3 regions of the Sinorhizobium sp. CCBAU 05631 genome follow, and region 2 is predicted to be linked to each of the others. Evidence: riboswitches for the same ligand, from Rfam matches in the RefSeq annotation. Region 2 holds a riboswitch; each other region holds the start of a gene.
What was found. Region 2 has a riboswitch for thiamine pyrophosphate ahead of thiB (thiamine ABC transporter substrate binding subunit). Riboswitches for the same ligand answer to the same signal wherever they lie in the genome.
Positions count from the first base shown of each region.

Region 1: another riboswitch for thiamine pyrophosphate. It lies ahead of thiC (phosphomethylpyrimidine synthase ThiC); the one in region 2 lies ahead of thiB (thiamine ABC transporter substrate binding subunit).
Region 3: another riboswitch for thiamine pyrophosphate. It lies ahead of thiD (bifunctional hydroxymethylpyrimidine kinase/phosphomethylpyrimidine kinase); the one in region 2 lies ahead of thiB (thiamine ABC transporter substrate binding subunit).

Region 1 is NZ_CP023064.1:98,815-106,191, forward strand. It holds gene SS05631_RS19925 (thiazole synthase) at 1-283, opposite strand, end outside; gene thiS (sulfur carrier protein ThiS) at 286-483, opposite strand; gene thiO (glycine oxidase ThiO) at 480-1,457, opposite strand; gene thiC (phosphomethylpyrimidine synthase ThiC) at 1,459-3,291, opposite strand; TPP riboswitch at 3,389-3,500, opposite strand; partial or broken gene SS05631_RS19945 (transposase) at 4,710-5,030, shown strand; gene SS05631_RS31120 (GyrI-like domain-containing protein) at 5,079-5,771, opposite strand; gene SS05631_RS19955 (LysR family transcriptional regulator) at 6,222-7,115, opposite strand; gene SS05631_RS19960 (SDR family oxidoreductase) at 7,212-7,377, shown strand, end outside.
Region 2 is NZ_CP023063.1:3,520,702-3,528,078, forward strand. It holds gene trmD (tRNA (guanosine(37)-N1)-methyltransferase TrmD) at 1-396, shown strand, start outside; gene SS05631_RS17205 (sulfite exporter TauE/SafE family protein) at 378-1,124, opposite strand; gene SS05631_RS17210 (ABC-F family ATP-binding cassette domain-containing protein) at 1,206-3,032, opposite strand; gene SS05631_RS17215 (thiamine diphosphokinase) at 3,037-3,687, opposite strand; gene SS05631_RS17220 (GNAT family N-acetyltransferase) at 3,773-4,252, opposite strand; TPP riboswitch at 4,408-4,523, shown strand; gene thiB (thiamine ABC transporter substrate binding subunit) at 4,572-5,600, shown strand; gene thiP (thiamine/thiamine pyrophosphate ABC transporter permease ThiP) at 5,632-7,230, shown strand; gene SS05631_RS17235 (ATP-binding cassette domain-containing protein) at 7,227-7,377, shown strand, end outside.
Region 3 is NZ_CP023064.1:543,803-551,179, forward strand. It holds gene SS05631_RS22155 (serine hydrolase) at 917-1,924, shown strand; gene SS05631_RS22160 (peroxiredoxin) at 2,004-2,663, opposite strand; TPP riboswitch at 2,881-2,983, shown strand; gene thiD (bifunctional hydroxymethylpyrimidine kinase/phosphomethylpyrimidine kinase) at 3,061-3,861, shown strand; gene SS05631_RS22170 (polysaccharide biosynthesis tyrosine autokinase) at 3,967-6,330, opposite strand; gene SS05631_RS22175 (UTP--glucose-1-phosphate uridylyltransferase) at 6,460-7,365, opposite strand; gene SS05631_RS22180 (glycosyltransferase family 2 protein) at 7,370-7,377, opposite strand, start outside.

The DNA.
Region 1 (7,377 bases), on a different replicon from region 2:
TCCAGTCGGTCGAAAACACCTCGCGCGCCATCTTCGCGGTCAGCACCGCCTCCGAGACGGAATGGCAGCCCGCGGTGTTCGGCAGGACGCGGACGCCGAGCTCGCGGACCAGTTCGAAAAAGGCGCCGCCGGAGCGCCCGCCGGCGGTCTCGCGGCGAAGCGAGACCGTGACGATATCGGTGCCCGACCGCCGCACCGCCTCGGCAAGACTGGCCGGCGAAGGATAACGCGCCGTGCCGAGCAGCAGCCGCGAGCGCAGTTCGGTTCCATAGAATTGCGGCATGATCAGCCTCCCTGCATCGGCGACAGGACCTCGATCCGGTCGCGGTCCCTGAGATGGTGATTTGCTCGGTCGGCCCTGTGGACGAGCTCGCCATTGACCGCGGTCGCGAGCCAGTCGTCCTCGTATTCGAGGAGCGCCAGCGCTTCGGCCAAAGTGGCGGCCGGGAGCTCGTGCTCCTCGCCGTTGATGGTCAGCTTCATCGGGCATTTCCTCTCTTCAATTCTGCGCCAAGCGCCAGCGCAGCCACCTCCTCAGCGAGCGCCGGCGACAGCAGGAAGCCGTGGCGGTAGAGGCCGTTGACGGTGATGGCGTTGTTCTGCCGGGTGACGCGCGGCAGGTTGTCGGCAAAGGCGGGTCGCACGCCGGTGCCGGTCTCGACCAGGCGGGCCTCGGCAAGGGCCGGGTGCAGCGTATAGGCGGCGTTCAGGAGCTCCATCAGCGAGCGGGCGGTGATCGGGCCGTCGTCGTCGCTTTCGATCATCGTCGCCCCGCACATGAAGAGCCCGCCACCGCGCGGCACGATATAGAGCGGAATGCGCGGATGCAGCAGGCGCACCGGACGGGAAAGGCTGACCTCGTCGGTCTGGAGGTAGAGCATTTCGCCGCGAACGCCGCGCAGTCCCTTGAACTCGCCGATTCTTGCGGCGCCGGTGCAGTCGATGGTCAGGTCGAAGCGGCTTTCCTCGATCCCGCCGCCGCTGAAAACCACGCCTTGCGCTTCGAGCCCCTGTCTGAGAGCTGAAAGTGCGCGGCGCGGATCGAGATGCGCTTCCTCAGGAAAGAACAGCGCCTCGCGAAACCGCCCGGCGAGCGCCGGCTCCAGCGCTACGATTTCTTCCGCGCCGATCCAGCGGTAGCCGGAGGTGCGCGAGGCGAAGCGCCTGAGTTCGGCCGCGTCGCGCAGTGGGGCGACGACCAGCGTGCCGTTGCGATGGACCGAACCGGCGGGTAGCGCGGCCTCCCACCAGCCGGCGGCAGCGCCGCCGCGGATAAGAACGGCCTCCTCGGCGCTTTCCCGCTCGCACCAGGGGGCGAGCATGCCGCCGGCGTACCACGAGGCGGCAGTCGCAAAGCCATGTGTTCGTTCCGCGACCATGACCGCCGCGCCGCGCGCAACGAGTTCATGGGCGGCCGTGAGGCCGGCGACGCCAGCCCCCTTGATCAACACGTGCATCTCATTCTCCGGCGGTCGTGGCTGCGCCTTCGCCGACCGGCATGTAGAGGTCGCCGCCCTCGCGATACTTCGCCGCCATGGCCTCGAGCCCCTCCTTCTGCGCCTCGGCGCGGATGTCGTGGGAAATCCGCATCGAGCAGAATTTCGGGCCGCACATGGAGCAGAAATGCGCGACCTTGTGTGCCTCCTTCGGCAAGGTTTCGTCGTGGAAATTGCGGGCGGTTTCCGGATCGAGCGACAGGTTGAACTGATCTTCCCAGCGGAATTCGAAACGGGCTCGCGACAGCGCGTCGTCGCGGATGCGGGCGGCCGGATGGCCCTTGGCAAGGTCGGCGGCGTGCGCGGCGATCTTGTAGGTGATGACGCCGACCTTGACGTCGTTGCGGTCCGGCAGGCCCAAATGCTCCTTCGGCGTGACGTAGCAGAGCATGGCGGTGCCGAACCAGCCAATCATCGCCGCGCCGATGCCTGAGGTGATGTGGTCGTAGCCGGGCGCGATGTCGGTCGTCAGCGGCCCGAGCGTATAGAAGGGGGCCTCGCCGCAGGTTTTGAGCTGCTTGTCCATGTTCTCCTTGATCTTGTGCATCGGCACGTGGCCGGGGCCCTCGATCATCACTTGGCAATCCTTCGCCCAGGCGATCTTCGTCAGCTCACCGAGCGTTTCGAGTTCCGCGAACTGCGCCGCGTCATTGGCGTCGGCGATCGAGCCGGGACGCAGGCCGTCGCCGAGCGAGAAGGAGACGTCATAGGCGCGGCAGATGTCGCAGATCTCGTCGAAATGCTCGTAGAGGAAGCTTTCGCGGTGGTGGTGCAGGCACCACTTGGCCATGATCGAGCCGCCGCGCGAGACGATGCCGGTGACGCGATCGACGGTGAGCGGGATATAGTGCAGCCGCACGCCGGCATGGATGGTGAAATAGTCGACACCCTGCTCGGCCTGCTCGATCAGCGTGTCGCGGAAGACCTCCCAACTGAGATCCTCGGCGATGCCGCCGACCTTCTCCAGCGCCTGATAGAGCGGCACCGTGCCGATCGGTACCGGCGAATTGCGGATGATCCATTCGCGGATGTTGTGGATGTTGCGGCCGGTCGAAAGGTCCATGACCGTATCGGCGCCCCAGCGGGTTGCCCAGACCATCTTCTCGACCTCTTCTGCCATAGACGAGGTGACGGCGGAGTTGCCGATATTGGCGTTGATCTTTACCAGGAAATTGCGGCCGATGATCATCGGTTCCGATTCTGGATGGTTGATGTTGGCGGGGATGATCGCCCGGCCGCTGGCGACCTCCTGGCGGACGAAATCCGGGGTGACAAAATCGGGAACCGCGGCGCCGAAACTCTCGCCGTCGCGGGCGAGCGCCTCCTTGGCGGCCTTGCGGCCGAGGTTTTCGCGTATGGCGATGAACTCCATTTCCGGCGTGATGATGCCGCCCCGCGCATAGGCAAGCTGGGTGATCGCCTGACCGGGCTTGGCCCTCAGCGGCCGGTGGCGGACGGGGAATTCCGGCGTCAGCCGCTCGCCAGATGCAAAGCCGTTGTCCTCCGCCTTGACGGTACGGCCCTCATAGCTTTCGACATCGCCGCGCGCCAGAATCCAGTCGCGGCGCAGCCGCGGCAGGCCCTCGTCGATATGGATATCGGCGCCCTCGAGGGTATAGGGGCCGGAGGCATCATAGACGGTGACCGGCGGCTCGCCGGAGGTCGGATGCAGCGCGATCTCCCGCATCGGCACGCGGATGCCGGCATGGATCTCGCCCGGCTTGTAGACCTTGCGGGAGGCCGGAAGCGGCCCCTGCGTGACCGAGGGTGCTGCGAGAGGCTTGAAAACATTCATCTTGAGGCTCCAAAGTTTTCGCGTTGGAGACCCAGTTCTGAAGCCGGAAGGATGAAAAGACGCATCGCCGATGGATCGCGGGAATACGGAATCCTGGCATCAAGCGTCTGCACCGTCCCTACGCCAGTATGAACTGGATCAGGTTCAACGGGTCACTGCGCGCTCTAGCAGTATCTCAGCCCCTTGCCGGGACCCCCCTGGTGAATGGACGCCAATAGTCACTGTTATCGCCGCGGCGTCAAGACTGTTTAGAGGAGGTTAGGAACCGAGTGCGACGTGCGGGCATTCCGTCGCACTATCGATACTTGATACCTATCGATAGTGAAGGGGCACGGAAATTATGGTCCGGATGACGGAAGTTTGAGACCAATTGACTTCCGGTTGCGAGATTTTACGCGTTAATACAGATGGTTAATGATCGCCTAAGACGCAAAGAGACTCATTTAAAAAACTGCGCCCCATTGTGGGTGTGCTTTTGCTTTGTGATTTCAAATTGAAGCGCTCAACGGTAGATGCGACGCCTTAACGACTTCAGGCTGGAGCGAAGTGAGGGAGCTGCTAAAGCCAACGGACATATGACAATTTTCGGTTTGGAGCGGTAGAGTAAAACCCACACGCGGCGTAGCTTTTGCTTCCCGCTTTACATGGTAGCGCTCAGCAGTAAACACGGCTCCGAACTTGGACCGAACGATTTCACGCCGACCAGGCGAATGGACAGTTTAAAGCCCGGGTGCCTTGGGGAAAGCGCGCCGGAAGCGGCGGCCGACGCTGTGGTTTGGGTCGCGCTGGCACGCCGCAGTCTCTGGAACGAACGCTCATCGACGATCGCTGGTCGCAAGCGGCCGAAGTTGCTGCTGCAATGGCATGGCAACAAGCGGCGAGCGTGCGCCGCGGTTCAGTCCTCCAATGGCCAATTTTGGATATCCGGTGAACCCTTCCGTTGGTCATCGCAAGAGCCGGGCGATCTGGCATCATAACAGTGATGTCCATGATTAGCTGAGATCAGCGAGATCGTCCGGTCAGGACGATGGCGCGGTCAAGACCGATCCCAGGAATGCGATACTGTCTGATACAGGCAACCGCGAACACCACATTGGTCGACCGAGCCTATCCAACGCCATGATGAGGCGGCCAAAGTGCCGACCTCGAAGAGAACCATGAGCCTGACCTGTGACGCCCTCGGCGATCAACTTGACAACCGCGATTAGAGAACTCCCGTGGACACGATCGCATTTACGCGAAAGTTCGGAGGAGGTCGCAACCGCTACTTGACAGGTCGAAATGACGACCGGGGCGGCAGCACAATATTGCGTGTTGATTTGCACTGAGAAGTGACCCGGCATTGGAGTGCGCCCCTTGGGGTGGACAGATCGGGATGAGGAATTGACCGGCCTACCGGGTTTTCGGAAAGAAGACCCATGGCAAAGCACCGCAGTCACAGCGTCGAATTCAAACGTCAGGTCGCGCAGGAATTTCTCGCCGGCGAAACGCTGCATGGTCTGGCAAAACGCCACGACGTGTCGCGCAATCTTATCCGCATCTGGGTTCAGAAGTACGAGGAAGGTGCATTTGACGAGGATGCGCAGGCCGTTGACCTCCTCCAGGAATATGAGGCGCGGATCGCGGCGCTGGAGCGGCTAGTCGGCAAGCAGGCTCTGGAGTTGGAGTTCCTAAAGGGGGCTCTGAAAAACGCACCGCCGCCGAAAAGCGGGACTACGTCCGTCATCACCGGCCCCGCGACCGATTTCATCACGCCGAAGTCGGAGACGAGCCGTCTGTTCCGTGGCTCAATCCTTCAACTTGATGGAAACCGTCGTTTTCAGCCTCTGAGGATTTGGCTCCTCAGCGGGGCTGTTGTGATATATCTCACTTCGTGCAGCGAACCACTCTCCTGCGCCCACCTGATGTGAGTCAAAGACGATTCCGGCGTGTAACGCCCAGCCAATCAGAACGCCATTGACGGTGAGCAGGTCATCATAAGGCCCGAAGTAGGTTACTTCAGCGTAGCGTCCGGCAGGAAGGGTTCCGCTAACAATCGAGCCTTGTCCTCGCACGAGGCGATCCACAGGAACGGCGAACTCCATCTCGATCTCTGGCATCACGATGACATTGTGCTTGAAAAACACCGCACCGGCTTCCAACTGATGCATGGCTACGAACGCAAAAAGCTCGCTGAGGATGGCGGGCACCTCATTGTCGAATGGCAAGGCGACCTGCTTCTTCACGGCGACATAGGAAACGGCCGCTCGTTCGACAATCGTCGGTAATGTAAGCATATCGATCTCTCCGCTGCGTGATGTTGCAACGAGAAGACGGACGACCAGGGCCGATGCCGACAGTGGGTGATACAAATAATTCTGCCGCGCCTGCACGGCTATCGGGTCGCTCTCGCCGATGGGAACGGCGGAGCGGCCCGGGGTGGCATCATGCTGCCAGGCAACTGAGGACGCAGAGTTGAGGCAACTCGACCGTTGGCTCATCGAGCAGAAGTATACTCCCCCAAGATGCTTTGATGCTTCTCGTACAATTCGGCGAGCCCAAGCGGCCGAGGACGGTTTTAAGCGGAATGTCGGCGGAGATAAAGAAGGACCGCGAGCCCGAGGTCGCCGCTGGCGCGCTCGATCCGCTCATGCGCCCGCGGGGGAACACCTGCGCGGCAATGCGATCGCGAGTTGCGAATGACAGGATAGGGCTCAATCGTGTCGTTCACTGCCTTTGTTGCGGATGACAGCAAAGGGTCGTTTCTCCGCATTCACCGCGGTCGCAGAAGAGTGTAAGACCGTTGTTCGTCCTGTAACGAGCAGGTTGCGTCAAGACGTTGCGACTGTCGCGAAAGTCCCTACTCTACGGCGTCGTTCGGTTGGGGCAAAGCATCACGACTGGCAGCGGGGGTGGACGCCCGAGTCTCGGGCGCAGGCAAGAACATCAAACTACAAATCTGTCGCATCGAAAACCGCCGCCACCCAATCGAGGAAAACCCGCACACGTGGCGATAGCTGACGGTTCTGCGGATAATAGGCAGCGAGCGGCAGTGGCGGCGGCGGCTGGGCCGGCAGGACCTCTACAAGGTCGCCTCGCGCCAGATCCTCCCGGAAGCGATAGCGGGGCGCCTGAATCAGCCCGTAGCCCATCCGTGCGAGATGATGCGCTGTCTCCGCCTCGTTGGCGGTCACGCGGCAGGGAAGTGTCACCTCCCTGATTCCCTCGGCGGTCTGGAACTCCATCGGCATCACACGGCCCGTGCGTGACGACACGAAGCCGATCATCTGGTGTCGGTCGAGATCATCGACCGAAGCGGGTATCCCGTGATGCTCGAGATATTGCGGGCTGGCGCAGGTCTGCTCCGGAATATCGGGGAGCCTGCGCATGATCAGGCCGCTGTCATCCGGTTCGCCCGCCCGGATGACGCAATCCACCCCCTCGCGCACCAGATCGACCAGCCTGTCGCCCTGGCCGATCTGCAACCTGATCTGTGGGTACGCTTCCAGGAAGTCCGGCAGACGCGGCAGTAGGAAAGCCCGCGTCAGTGCGCCGTGCGCATCGATGCGGAGCACCCCCGAGGGTTCACCGCCCCGCAAGGCGCCCTCCGCTTCGTCGATATCCGCGAGGATCGACAGGCACCGCCGGTAATAGGCTTCGCCATCCGGCGTGGGCGCCACATGCCGGGTGGTGCGTTCCAGCAGCCGGCTGCCGAGATGGCGCTCGAGCCGCCTGATCGCTTCGGTGGCCGTCGAACGCGGAATGCCAAGATCGGCCGCCGCGGCCGTGAAGCTGCGACGGTCGATGACCCGCACGAAAAGACGCATTCCATCGAGGCGATCCATGTTTGTTCGGGATAGCCGAATTTTATTGCCCGCGAAAGGTGGATTATCCCGCCTCCAAGTTTCGCTACTTCCTTGCCTAGCAACGGAGGTCAAGAAATGAGGCTGAAAGACAAAACCGCAATCGTGACCGGCGCCGGCAAGGGCATCGGCGCGGCAATCGCACGACGGCTTGCCCAGGAGGGTTGTGCTGTCGCGGTGAACTATGCACGCGATGAAGCTGCTGCCCGTCAGGTCGTGCAGGACATCGAGCAGGCGGGCGGCA
Region 2 (7,377 bases):
GCCGTCATCGTCTGCGGCCGCTTCGAGGGCGTCGACCAGCGGGTCATCGACACGCGCTATCTCGAAGAAGTGTCGATCGGCGACTATATCCTGTCCGGCGGCGAGCCGGCGGCGCTGGTGCTGCTCGATGCGGTCGTGCGCGTCCTGCCCGGGGTGATGGGCAATGAACTCTCCGGCGTGCACGAAAGCTTCGAGGGCGGGCTGCTCGAGCACCCGCAATATACCCGGCCGCAGGTCTTCGAAGGCCACGAGATTCCGGCGGTGCTGACATCAGGAAATCACGGCGCCGTCGCCAAATGGCGCGCGGCCGAGGCGCGGCGGCTGACGGCGGAACGCCGCCCCGATCTGCTGGCGCGTGCCTTCGAGAGTGATCCGCCTCAGCCCGTGAAGAAATAATAAGCGGCGAGCAGCAGGCCGACGGCGACGACGATGGCGCGGATGACCGCCTGCGGAACGCGCCGGGCGGCCCAGACGCCGGAATAGCCGCCGAGGGCGGCACCCGGCACCATGATCACCGCATGGAGCCAGGAAACGACGCCGCCTGCGGCGAACACCAGGATGGCGATCAGCGCAATGACGATCGAGATGAAATTCTTCAGCGCATTCAGCCGGTGATAGCTGCCGCCGGTCGCAAGCCCGAGCACCGCAAGCATCATGATGCCCATGCCGGCCCCGAAGAAGCCGCCATAGACGGATGTCGCCATCTGGCTCGCCACACCGAACGGCCCGATCCGGTGCTCGTCGCTGCGGGCCCTCGGCTTCAGGAGAGGGCCCGCCGCAAAGATCGCCGTCGCGGCGATCAGCAGCCAGGGCACCATCGCGCGGAACGACGGGTTGGAGAGCGACAGCAGGAGAAGCGCGCCCGCGAGCCCCCCGACCGCCGATATCACCCCGAGGAGAACGGCATTCCTGCGGTCGGCGCGGATCTCCTTGGCATAGGCGAGCGCCGAGGTGACGTAGCCCGGAAACTGCACGATCGAGGAGGTGGCATTGGCGACGATCGGCGGCAGGCCGCTAAGCGTCATCGCGCCGAAGGTCAGAAACGTGCCGCCGCCGGCAATCGCATTGACGGCACCGGACAGGAAGCCCGCAACAAAAAGCAACAGCGCCTGGAATATCGTCATGGCCGTCCTCGTAAAGCCCGCGACCCGGGATAGCGGCTGGAACAATCGGCCGCAAGTCCGCTCACGGATCGCGGTCTGACCTCAGCCCTCCAGTTCCTCACGCAGCATTTCGAGCTGCAGCCATTCCTCCTCCATGCGCGCCAGCTTCTCCTTCAGCTTTTCGAGCTCGGCGGCGAGCTTGGCGAAGCCTTCCGGATCGCGGGAAAAGAGCGCCGGATCGTGCATCTTCTCTTCGCGTTTGGCGATTTCGGCCTCGGTGCTGGCGATCTCCTTCGGCAGGTTCTCCAGCGCGAATTTCTGCTTGTAGGAGAGCTTGCCCTTGGCCTTCTGCGGTTCGACCGCTTCGGCTGCCGTTTCGCTCGGCTTGGTCTTCTCGGCCTTTTCGGCCCGGCGCCGCTCCTCGATCGCGCCACGGCGCTGCGCCATCATGTCGGAATAGCCGCCGGCATATTCGATCCAGCGGCCGTCCGGCGCCTCCGGATTGGCCGGCGCGATGGTCGAGGTCACGGTGCGGTCGAGGAAATCGCGGTCGTGGCTGACGAGGATCACCGTTCCGGCGAAGCCGGCGACGATTTCCTGCAGCAGGTCGAGCGTCTCGATGTCGAGATCGTTGGTCGGCTCGTCGAGGATCAGCAGGTTGGTGGCGCGCGCCAGGATGCGGGCGAGGATCAGCCGCGCCCTCTCGCCGCCGGAAAGTTCGCTGATCGGCGTGCGCGCCTGTTCCGGCTGGAAGAGGAATTCCTTCATGTAGCCGGTGACGTGGCGCTGCTCGCCGTTGACGAGCAGCGTCTCGCCGCGTCCGTCGGTCAGGTAATGCGCCAGCGTCTCGTCGAGGTTCAGATCCTCGCGCTTCTGGTCGAGCGTCGCCATCTCCAGATTGGTGCCGAGCTTTACCGTGCCGGAATCCGGCTCGATCTGTCCGGTCAGGAGCTTCAGCAGCGTCGTCTTGCCGGCGCCGTTCGGGCCGACCAGGCCGATGCGGTCGCCGCGATGGACGCGGATCGAAAAGGGCGCGACGATCGTGCGCTCGCCATAGGCCTTGGTGATCTTGTCCGCCTCGATGACCAGCTTGCCGGATTCCCTGGCATCGGCGACGGTCGCCTGGATCGTCCCCTGCGGCCCCTTGTGGCCGCGGTGGCGCGCCCGCATGTCCTGCAGCTCGCCGAGGCGGCGCATGTTGCGCTTGCGCCGCGCCGTGACGCCGTAGCGCAGCCAGTGCTCCTCGCGCTCGATCGCCTTGCCGAGCTTGTGCTGTTCGAGCTCCTCCGCCTCCAGTACCTCGTCGCGCCAGGCTTCGAAATGGGCGAAGCCGCGGTCGAGCCGGCGCGACTGGCCGCGATCGAGCCAGACGGTGGCGGTCGAGACTTTTTCGAGAAAGCGCCGGTCGTGCGAGATCAAGACGAGTGCCGAGCGGCTGCGGCTGAGCTCGTCTTCGAGCCACTCGATCGTCGGCAGGTCGAGATGGTTGGTCGGCTCGTCGAGAAGCAGGATATCGGGCTCCGGCGCGAGCACACGGGCAAGCGCGGCGCGCCGCGCCTCGCCGCCGGAGAGGCGCTTCGGGTCTTCCTCGCCGGTCAGCCCCAGATGCTGCAACAGGTAAGTGACGCGGTAGTGATCGTCGCCGGGTCCCAGCCCCGCCTCCGCATAGGCCTGCACCGAATCGAAGCGGTCGAAATCCGGCGCCTGGTGCAGATAGCGGATTGTCACCGACGGGTGCCGGAAAACCTCTCCGGACTGCGCCTCGGCGAGGCCGGCGGCGATCTTCATCAGCGTCGACTTGCCGGATCCGTTTCGGCCGACGAGGCAGATGCGGTCGCCGGACTCGACCTGCAGATTGGCGCCGGCGAGAAGCGGCGTGCCGCCGAAGGTCAGGAAGATGTCGTCAAGCTTGAGGATGGGGGGCGCCAAGGCGTCAGGCTCCGGAAAGATCGTAGGGGCGGGCGAGGACCACGGCCCGGCCGGATTTCAGGAAGAAGCGGACCGGACCTTCCGCGACGTTGGAAATGGTCCGGGACGATCCGAAGGAAAGCGCGAAGCCGTCGAGCGGATAGCGGACGTTTTCGATCGACAGTCCGGAAAGCTCGGTGAATCCGAGGACCGAAAATAGGCTGCCCTTCGGCAGGTCGATCTCACGGGTGCCCGGCATCAGCGGATAGGCCTCCTCCTCGCCCGAGGTCATGAACGCATCGTGGCCCTCTTCCGCAAGCGCCGCGAGTTGCAAGAGATGCAGGAAGGCATGGTCGCTGCGTGTGCCGCCGAGTGCGCCGGCGAAGATCAGCGTGGTCGCACCGCGCGCAAGCGCGGCCTCGACCGCGATCTCGCCATCGGTGGCGTTCTTGGCGGCGGGATAGTTTTCCCGCGGGACTTGGGCGAATGCCGCCAGCAGCGTTTCGTCGGTCGAATCGAAATCGCCGACCCAGAGATCCGGGACGATGCCGAGGGTCTTCGCGTGGCGCATGCCGCCGTCCGCCGCGATGAACCGGCTGCCGGAAAGCTGCGCCGTCAGCCGCTCCGTCAAGCTGAGCGCGCCGCCGAGAAGAATGGTGAAGGTCGATCGGGTCATGGCAGAAGCCCATAGCGCAAAGCGGCAGCGAAGGAAAAGGGTAGAACGCCTCTTCAGGCCGTTTGGCCAAACAGGACTGCTTGGATCAACTTCCGCTTTCCTCTGGCAACAGCATGTCGGCATAGAGGCCGGGCGTCGAATCGGGAATCTCCACCGCGCCGACGGCGCGCGCGTAAAATTCGGCCGGGCCGACGCCGCCGATGATCGCATAGGCATAGCCGGCGGCGCGCATGGCGGAGAGGCTCTCGAAGAGCAAAGCCTCGCCGATGCCGCGGCCGCGCAATGTTTTGTCGACGCCCGTCGGACCGAAGAAGCCGAGCGCCGTCACGTCATGGCAGGCAAAGCCGGCAAGCTCGCCCTTGCAGAGCGCGAGATGGATCCGCGTCGGCGTCGAGGAGAAGGCCGCTTCCGCCTCGCCCGCCCAAAGGGTGCCGAAGCGCTCCTCGATCCAGGAGACGACGATCCTGCGCTCGGGCGCCAGGGCGCGCCGAATGGCAACGTCGGGGCCGAGCCGGGACGCGCGATCCTCGGGCAAAGCATAGAGGCGAACGAGCATATCCGGCATGAAATGGCCTCGCTTGGCGAACAAAACGCCGCCGCCGTTGTTTGAATTTCAAAGCCTTGCAGGCTTCAGGCCTCTTAATAGCGCAGGCAGCGCCAAGGGCCAATGCTCCGGCCGAAACTCCGCTTGCCTTGGCTGCCGCCCGAAGCTAAATCTTGGTTGCTCTAACGGGGTGCCTGGAACCGCTCGCGGATTCAATGGCTGAGAGGCTTCGAGCCAACCCGCGGAACCTGATCCGGCTCGTACCGGCGGAGGGATTAGAAGCGATCGGACCGATACGCGCTTTTCCCGTGCAACATCAACAACAGGGAGAAGTGCCCAGATGTCCAGTTCACTCCATCGCAAGATCCTTGGCCGGCTGGCTATCGCCACCGTGGCCATCGCAGCATTTTCCGCGAGCGCCGCAGCTGCCGAAAAGACGCTGACGATCTACACCTATGAGAGCTTCATCACCGAATGGGGTCCTGGCGCCAAGGTCGCCGAAACCTTCGGCAAGACCTGCGACTGCAAGGTGAATTATGTCGGCGTTGCCGACGGCGTCGAGCTCCTGACGCGGTTGAAGCTGGAAGGCGAGGGTTCGAAGGCCGACATCATTCTCGGCCTCGATACCAACCTCATCGCCGAGGCCAAGGCCACCGGCTATTTCGCCCCGCACGGCCTCGACACAAAAGGCCTCAAGGTTCCCGGCGATTTTTCCGACGATACCTTCGTGCCCTATGACTTCGGCCACTTCGCCGTGGTCTACGACACCGCGACCCTGAAGAGCCCGCCGAAGAGCCTCAAGGAGCTGGTCGAGGGCGATCCTGCGCAAAAGATCGTCATCGAAGACCCGCGCACCTCGACGCCCGGCCTCGGCCTGCTGCTCTGGGTGAAATCGGTCTATGGCGACAAGGCCGGCGAGGCTTGGGCCAAGCTCAAGGATCGCGTGCTGACGGTGACCCCCGGCTGGTCGGAAGCCTATGGCCTGTTCACCAAGGGCGAGGCACCGATGGTGCTTTCCTACACAACCTCCCCCGCCTATCACATGGTGGCGGAAAACACGGATCGCTATCAGGCAGCAGCCTTCGCCGAGGGTCACTACATCCAGATCGAAGTGGCCGGCGCGACGAAGAACGCCAAGGAACCGGAACTCGCCCGCCAGTTCCTGGCCTTCATGACCGGTCCGGAATTCCAGTCGATCATTCCGACCACCAACTGGATGATGCCGGTCGGCACCACCAAGGAGCCGCTGCCGGAAGCCTTTGGCAAACTCGTCAATCCCGAAAAGACCTTGCTGCTGCCCTCGGAGGAGGTCGCGGCCAACCGCAAGGCCTGGATCGACGAATGGCTGGCGGCGATGAGCGAGAACTGAGGCCGGCTTGTTCGACAGCACCGAGAGCAGGATGACGATCGCCGCCGCGGCTTTCTGCCTCGGCGGCATCCTGCTTTTTGTCGGCATGGCGGGAATGGCCCTCATCACGCAGACGGGCGAGAGCAACGCCGACGGCCTGTTCGACGCCTATATCTGGCGCGTCACGCGCTTCACGCTGCTGCAGGCGGGCCTCTCGACGGCCCTGTCGATCCTCTTCGCCATTCCCGTGGCACGCGCATTGGCACGGCAGGCGTCCTTCCCCTGCCGGATCTGGATGCTGCGGCTGATGGCCCTGCCGCTCGGCCTGCCGGCGCTCGTCGCGGCGCTCGGCCTGATCGAGGTCTGGGGCCGGCAGGGCATTCTGAACCACGTTCTCTCGGCAACGGGCCAGCAGCCGATCAGCGTCTATGGCCTGTTCGGCATCCTGCTTGCCCATGTCTTCTTCAACATGCCGCTTGCCGCCCGGCTGATGATTGCCGGACTCGAGCGCATTCCCGGCGAATATTGGCGCAGCTCCGCCAATCTCGGCATGGGGTCGTTAGCGATCTTCCGCTTCATCGAATGGCCGGCGATCCGGGGATTGCTGCCGGGCATTGCCGGCCTCGTCTTCATGCTCTGCGCCACCAGCTTCACGCTGGTGCTGACGCTCGGCGGCGGCCCGGCCCAGAGCACGATCGAGGTGGCGATCTACCAGGCGCTGCGCTTCGATTTCGACCCGCCCCGGGCGATCGCCCTTTCCGGCCTTCAGGTCGCGCTGACGGGCGCGCTGCTGATCGCCCTAAGATTTCTCGCTCCGCCCCCCGAAGAAGGCCAGACGAGCGGGCGGGCAGCCCGGCGGTTCGACGGCCTGAGTGGCCTTTCGCGCCTTGCCGACGGCATCTGGCTGGCGCTCGCCCTCCTCTTCGTCGGCTTGCCCTTCATCGCCATCGCAGCGTCGGGATTGCAGGCCGATCTCGCCCGCCTCGTCAGCGAGCCGGCATTCCGTCGGGCGCTAATCACCAGCGCCGCCATCGCCCTTCCCTCCGCCGCCATTTCGGTCGCGATGGCCGGTCTGATGATCCGGGCGCAACGGCTGCTCCTCGGAAGGCGCCGCCGCGGTATGCCCGCCCGTCTGTTTGCCGGCACGATCGGTGCCAGCACTTCCTTCATCCTGCTCGCGCCGCCCGTCGTGCTCGGCGCCGGCTGGTTCCTCCTCCTGCGCCCCTTCGGCGATGTTGCGCGTTTCGCTCCCTTCGTCGTGATCGCGATCAATGCGCTGATGGCGCTTCCCTTCGTCCACCGGGTCCTGGCCCCGGCCATGGCGACCCATGCCGCGCGAACGGAGCGCCTTGCCGCCAGCCTCGGCATCCGCGGCTTCCATCGCCTGCGATGGATCGATTGGCCGGCGCTACGCAAGCCGCTCCTGATGGCGCTCTCCTTCGGGCTCGCGCTGTCGCTCGGCGATCTCGGCGCCGTTGCCCTCTTCGGTTCGCAGGATCTCGCGACCCTACCTTGGCTGCTCTATAGCCGGATGGGCAGCTACCGTACCGCCGACGCCGCCGGCATTGCCTTGATGCTGGGGCTCATCTGCCTCGCTCTGACCGTGCTCGGCACGGCGGGAGAGAAGGCGGCGGAAGGACGAGCCGCATGAGTTCGCTTGCCTTGTCCCTCAATGACGTGAGGGTCCGCTTTGAAACGTCAGCCCTGGCCTTCGACTGCGCGGTTCCGGCCGGGCAGTTCGCCGCCGTCGTCGGCCCCTCCGGCTCCGGAAAATCGACGCTTTTCAGTGTCATCGCCG
Region 3 (7,377 bases), on a different replicon from region 2:
GATGCAGCGCGTCAGAACTTCGGCTCTTCGGCGTTGCTGCCCAGATATGAGAGTTTCATTCCCTGCCTTTGCCCTTGCATCGTCAGTTTCCCGATGAGAAATCAAGACATCTCGACCCGGCGCATCCTCCCGTTGCGCCCGGCCGCGTTTCTAATGCATGTCGCCCAAAACTGTGCAGCGGTTTTGGGATGACGACATGCACAAAAACAAAGACCTAAAGCGCGCCGCGTGAATACGTTTGAACGCGACGGGCTTTAGCACCTTATGGGTCCATTGCTCTGACACCCGCCGCAGTCCCGCGAGCGACTTGATCGAATAGACGGGCCAAGGCGTGCGAGCCACGCAAAGTCGCTGACGTCTCCTCCCGGTTTTGTTAGCGCGCGCTTATGCGACAAGACGGCGGCTTACAAGTAGGAAGATTGAAATTTCCGATTCCTTCCCTTCGAGTGACGCCGCCGCCTCCTCCTACTGCTGCTCAAATGTTGTGCGGAGTGCCGCGCAAAGTGGCAGAGTCCCCTGAAGTTCGATGCTGCTCCTAAGACTGGAATCCTACCGTCCTCGCTTCCGCAGGGAACAGTTAATTCGCGGTAATCTTCAGCCGCCCTTGAGATCGGAAGTTCTAGATCGGACGGGGGAGTTCTCCCTTCCCAGGATGTTAAGAGATGCTCGAAGAGCGGGGTTATCCGCCGCGCTGGATCAAGGCGTCGGGATACTGGATAATGGGTCAGGCCACGAGAAGTTCGACGAGGCTTAGGCCGCATCGAAATTTCCACGTGCCGTAGCTCATCCGCCGGTTTGTCATGGATCGTCCTTAATACTGCCACGACCGGTGCGGGAGACGGAGCACGGATTCACTTCGTCGTGAGTTTTAGGTGAAGGTAATGACTTCGGCGCCCGTTCGCCCTAGGTCGAGGCGATGATCAGATCTCTGGCCGTCGTTCTATTGCTCTTGCTGCCGCTTGCCTCCAGCGCAGCCGCGGAGTCTCCTGCCGTTCCCGATCTGGTGAAGGGGCTTGCCGATCGGGAAGAGCTGAAGCCGCTGAAGACCGTCATAGTCGCGCGTGACGGTGAGACGATCGCCGAGCAGGGCTATCGCGGCCACTCTCCGGGCGAATCGACCAATATCAAGTCCGCGTCGAAGTCGATCATATCGGCCCTGGTCGGGATCGCGATCGACAAGGGCCTCCTGGACGGTCCTGAACAGAAGATCGCACCGCTGCTGAAGGAGGATCTGCCCTCGCCGGCGGATCCGCGGATCAATGATATCACCATCGGCAACCTGCTTTCCATGCAGGCCGGACTTGGCCGGGTGTCGGGGCCGAATTACGGCCGTTGGGTATCGAGCCGCAATTGGGTTCGCTTCGCGCTCTCGCAGCCTTTCGCCGACGAGCCTGGCGGCCGGATGCTCTATTCGACAGCCTCGACGCACCTGCTTTCGGCGATCCTCACCAAGGTCGGCGGCAAGTCGACGCTCGCGCTCGCGCGCGATTGGCTCGGTCCGCTTCAGGGTTTCAGGATCGGTGCCTGGGAACGCGATCCCCAGGGCATTTATCTCGGCGGTAATCAGATGGCGATGAGCGCAAGATCGTTGCTTGCCTTCGGAGAACTATACCGCAAGGGCGGCCGGGCGTCCGACGGACGGCAGATCGTTCCGGCGGACTGGATCGATCTTTCGTGGCAGCCCCACACGAACTCCTATTTCTCCGGCGACGCCTATGGCTATGGCTGGTTCACCCGCCGGATCGGCGGCGAGACGGTCCATTTCGCCTGGGGCTATGGCGGCCAGATGCTCTACATCGTCCCGGCGCTGAAGCTCACCGTGGTCATGACCTCCGAGGAGAGCGGCCCGTCGGCGCGCAACGGCTACCGCGACGCGTTGCATCGCGTCCTGGCGGAAATCGTCAGCGCAGTGAAAGCGGATTGAGTTGGGGAGGACTATCGAAGCCGCGAAAGGCTAAACGAGCCCTTCGCGGCTGTTGGTCGTTACGCGCTGCCCAGTGGCCTCATGCCGTCGGCTGCTTCGTCTTCCTGAGATAGGGAAGAACGGTGTCGAAGGAGCCGAAGCGCTGGATGGCGTCCTCGTTCGATACTGCGGCCGTGATGATGACATCTTCGCCCTGCTTCCAGTTTGCCGGCGTTGCGACCTGATGCTTGGCGGTGAGCTGGATGGAATCGATGGCGCGCAGGATCTCGTTGAAGTTGCGGCCGGTGGTCATCGGATAGGTGAGGATCAGCTTGATCTTCTTGTCGGGTCCGATGACATAGACCGAGCGCACGGTGGCGTTGTCGGCGGGCGTGCGGCCCTCGGACGTGTCGCCGACGCCGGCGGGCAGCATGTCGTAGAGCTTGGCCACCTTCAGATCCCGGTCGCCGATCAGCGGATATTCGACGTCGAAGCCGGTCGCGACCTTGATGTCGTTCTTCCACTTGGCGTGGCTGTCGACGGGATCGACCGAAATGCCGATGATCTTGACGCCGCGCTTGCGAAACTCGCCTTCGATCCCGGCCATGGCGCCGAGTTCGGTGGTGCAGACGGGCGTGAAATTCTTCGGATGCGAGAAGAGCACCGCCCAGCCATCGCCGATCCATTCATGGAAATTGACGGTGCCTTGTGTCGTCTCGGCGGTGAAATCGGGGGCGGTGTCGTTGATGCGGAGGCTCATGGCTTGCTCCTTTCGGGTCGACGGGAATGGGCCCAAGAATAGCGCAATCAACGGAGTTTTCGAGGACGAAACGCGCCGTCGCGACGCGCAAGAGAAACGTCTGCAGCGTGTTTCTGCCGCTTCAGAGAAAAATCTTCCATCGGCAGATGGCGGGTCCGCAAGCAGTCGCTCGCAGGTGGCAGCGTTGACACTGCCGCATGCTTGCCGCATAGAATGTCGGCATTCCGAGGGGAGCGCCGAGCGGCGCTGAGACGGCGGTGAGCCGGACCCTTGAACCTGATCCGGGTCATGCCGGCGTAGGAACGGAAAGAGGCTACCCTCCGCCACGTCTTCGCCTTCACCTGGGTCTCCGTGATTTTTTTCACCAGGAGATCGACCAATGCAGCCTCATGCGCCCGTGCCGCCGATCGCGCTCACCATTGCCGGATCGGATTCGGGCGGCGGGGCCGGTATCCAGGCGGATATCAAGACTTTTTCGGCCCTCGGCGTCTACGGCGCCAGCGTCGTGACGGCGATTACCGCGCAGAATACGAAGGGCGTCACCGCCGTCGAGGACGTCTCGCCGGAGATTGTCGCAGCGCAGATAGACGCGCTTTTTTCCGATCTCGACGTGAAGTCGATCAAGATCGGTATGGTCTCGCGCCGGGAAACGATCATCGCCATCGCCGAAGGCTTGCGCCGCTTGGAGAGGCGCGCGGTTGTCGACCCGGTCATGGTCGCAACCTCCGGCGATCCGTTGTTGCAGCCGGATGCGATGGCCGTGCTCACGCATGAGCTTCTACCCTTGGCCATCGTCGTCACACCCAATCTGCCGGAGGCGGCACTTCTCACCGGCCGCCCGGTTGCAGAGGACGACGCCGAGATGACCCGCCAGGCCGAGGCCCTCATGACGTCGGGCGCCCGCTCGGTGTTGATCAAGGGAGGGCATCGGAGAGGCAGCGACGCGACCGACCTCTTCTTCGACGGCGATCGGCTCGTCCGCTTCCCGGCGCGGCGCATCGAAACACGCAACGATCACGGGACCGGCTGCACGCTTTCGGCCGCCATCGCCGCCGGTCTTGCCAAGGGACAGCCGCTCGCCGAGGCGGTGGGCGCCGCGAAGGCCTATCTGCACGCGGCGATTTCCGCCGCCGACCGGCTGAAGGTCGGAGGGGGCCGGGGACCGGTCCACCATTTCCACGAATGGTGGGGGCGCTGAGGCGGATTCATATTAGGCGGGATTGCCGCCACGCCCACCGGCAATTGCAGCAGCTATAGGCGAACCCATTCAGGGCCGCCTATAGCACCGCGCAGGAGTTCGCGGTCAGGCGGCCGTGTGCCGGCTCGTGACGCCTTCCTCGATATAGTACTTGCCGTAGCGGTGCCGATATTTCTCCGCACCGCCGAAGTCGCTGTATTTCTCGAGTTCGTCCATGTCGGTCTTGTTGAGGATCACGCCCAGGACCTTTGCATCGATCTGCGGCTCGGAATTCAAGAGGTCCCGAACGAGCCTCGAGGGCGTGCGGCCCCATTCTACCACGAAGAGGACGCCGTCTGCGAGCGGCGTGAAGGCCTTCGCGTCGACCACGGGAGCAAGCGCGGCGAGATCGACGACGACGTAGTCGAAGGAATTGCGGGCATTCTCGATGAGCCCCGCCATCGCCTGGGAGGCGAGCAGTTCGTTGCTCTGATGCCTGCGATCCGACGCTCCGCCGCCGGCCGGCAGGATCGCGAGCTTTGTACGCTGATCCACCTTGATGCCGGCGGGCCAGGTCGCTTCTCCCGTCAGCGTCTCGACCAGCCCCGTGCGCGGAGCCGGCGTGATCATCTGGGTGAGACCGGGCTTGCGGATGTCGGCGTCGATCAACAGTGTCCGCTTGCCGCTCGAGGCCAGCAGCGCCGCGAAATTGGCCGCGACGATCGACTTGCCCTCGTCCGGAAGGGCCGAGACGATCGCGATGACGCGGCTCTCGTTTCCGGGCAGCATATGGTCGCAGGCGAGCTTGGCATTCCGGAATGTCTCCGCGAAGGCGGAGCGCGGCGCATCGAGCACGATCCGCGAAAGGCGTTGGAATGGCGTGGCGCCCTCCGAAGGGTCGTGCGGTTGTCGGTCCGATCCGAAACGGGCACGCACGAGCTGCGTCGTTTTCTTCGTCCGCGAGCCGATCAGCGGAACGTAGCCGAGCGATCGGTGGCCGAGCATGGAGCGCACCTCGCCTTCAAGCCGGAAGGTTCTTTCGCGGAATTCGAGGAATGCGGCATAGGCGCCGCCGAACATCAGGCCGAGCACGGCCGAAAGCGCCAAGGTCATGGTCTTCTTCGGGCTCGACGGCGCCGTCGGGACGCCGGCTTCGGAAATGACGCGCGCCTTGGCGATCGGGAAGGACTGTTGCTGCGTTGCCTGTTCGTAGCGGCCGAGATAGGATTCGTAGAGCGTCTTCAGCGCCGCGGCCTTCTGCTCGAGGACGCGCAACTGCACCAGCGACTTGCTGGCGTCGGAATTCTTGCCGGCGATCCCCTCGATGCTCTTGCGCAGCGAGGCCTCGCGCGAGCGGGCGACTTCGAACTCGTTCTTGTAGCTTGCCGTCAGCTGCTGCAGTTCCTGATAGATCTGCCGGCCGATGTCCTCCTTCTCGGCCCGAAGCGAAACCGCCTGCGGATGGTCCTCGCCGAAATTCTGCGCCACCTCCTGCTCCCGCTTGCCGATGCCGAGATAGCGGGTGCGCAGGTCCCGGATCACCGAATTGTCACCCTCCTTGGGGGAGATGGTGGCATTGTTGACGGCGGCCTCCGGCCCCTGGTCGATGATCGACTTGAACTGTTCGTAGCGCGCCGAGGCACTGGCCGTATCCGCCTGCGCGACGATCAGCTGACTGTTGAGATCGGCGAGCTGCTGTTCGGACATCAGTTCGCCGCGCGCCGCGGTCAGGCCGTTCTCGCTGCGGAACTGCTCGACCTCGAGGGCGGCCGCCTGCGAGCGCTGCCGCAGATCGTCAAGCCGCTCCTGCAGCCAGACCGAAGCCCGTTCCGTCGCTTCGAAATTGGCGTTCAGCTGGTCGGTCAGATAAGCTTCAGCATAGGTCCTGACGACACCGGCGGCAAGCTGCTGATCGCTCGATCGGAAGGAAAGCGAAATCACCGAACTGCGGCCGACGCGTTCGACATAGAGCGACTGCTGCAAGATTGCCGAGGCTTTCAGCCGGCGGCCATTGCGCGCCGCTTCCTCCGAAACGCCCGGCCCGCCCGAGAACAGGCCGGTCGCCGTCTTCAGCCAGTCCTTGACGACGGCGGCAGGCGAACGGGGCGGATTGACGATGGTATCGTTCTCCGAAAGGTTGAGCTTGTCGACCACCCGCAGCGCCAGCTCCCCGGACTTCAGGATCTCGACCGCGCTGGCGATCTGCGTGTCGAGCATCTGGCTGTTGGTCGGCACTGGTTCTTCCTCGGCATATTTCGACAGGTTGTCGTCGAGGAGGATCTGCGTCAGCGAGGTGTAATAGGGGGTCGCGAACAGCAGATAGGCGGCCCCGAGCAGGATGAAGAGCACCACGAACGCTGCAACGAGCCTTGCCCGGCGGACGACGACGGCCAGCAGACGGTCGAGATCGATAAAGCCGTCCGATTGTTCCTCGCGGGGCACGATGCTCAAGGGCACACTTCTCTGTTTCATGGGGGCCGTTCTGTTCATCTTTTTCTCCGGTCCTCCTGCCTGCTTCCTTAAAAACATGCAGTATTTCAAAGCGCGATTTCTCCGCGTCCTGCAGGACACGCGACGCTCTGCTCCCGGCGGCCTCGCGCGGCCGCCGGGAGCTTGGGCTTATGCCGCGCGGATGCGGCTTTCGTGAGACAGGACGATCTCGCGGACGGATTCGAACACGACGTCGCCGATGTCGGCGCGGGCAAGCGCGAAGGCGACATTGGCTTCGATGAAGCCCTGCTTCGAACCGCAGTCGAAGGTCCGGCCCTCATAGGGATGGGCATGGAAGGACTGGTCTGCCGAAAGCTTCAGCATGCCGTCGGTCAGCTGGATCTCGTTGCCGGCCCCGCGTGACTGGTGCGCGAGAATGGAGAAGATCTCCGGCTGCAGGATATAGCGGCCGTTCAGATAGTAGTTGGACGGCGCCCGCCCCGCCGGCGGCTTTTCGATCATCTCGGTGACCGAGAAACCGTGGCGCACCGTATCGCCCTTGCCGACGATGCCGTATTTCGAGGCCTCTTCGGGGGCGCATTGCTCGACGGCGACGACATTGCCGCCGACCTCGCGATAGAGATCCACGAGGCCTGCCATGCAGCCGCGTGCGCCGAAGGAGACCATGTCCGGCAACAGCAGTGCGAACGGCTCGTCACCGATCAGGTCGCGTGCGCACCAGACGGCGTGGCCGAGGCCGAGCGGCGCCTGCTGGCGCGTGAAGCTGACGGAGCCGGCCTTCGGCAGCATAGCTTCGAGCTCGGAGATCTGCGCATTCTTGCCGGAGCGCGTCAGCGACGAGATGAGTTCCGGCGTGTCGTCGAAATGATCCTCGATCACCTGCTTGTTGCGGCTGGTGACGAAGACGATGTGCTCGATGCCGGCCTGGCGCGCCTCGTCGACGGCGTACTGGACGACCGGGCGGTCGACGATCGTCAACATTTCCTTCGGCACGGCCTTTGTCGCGGGAAGGAACCTCGTTCCGTTCCCGGCAACGGGGATCACTGCTTTCCTGACGGTCCTGATGCGGTCCATTTTGTTATCCTT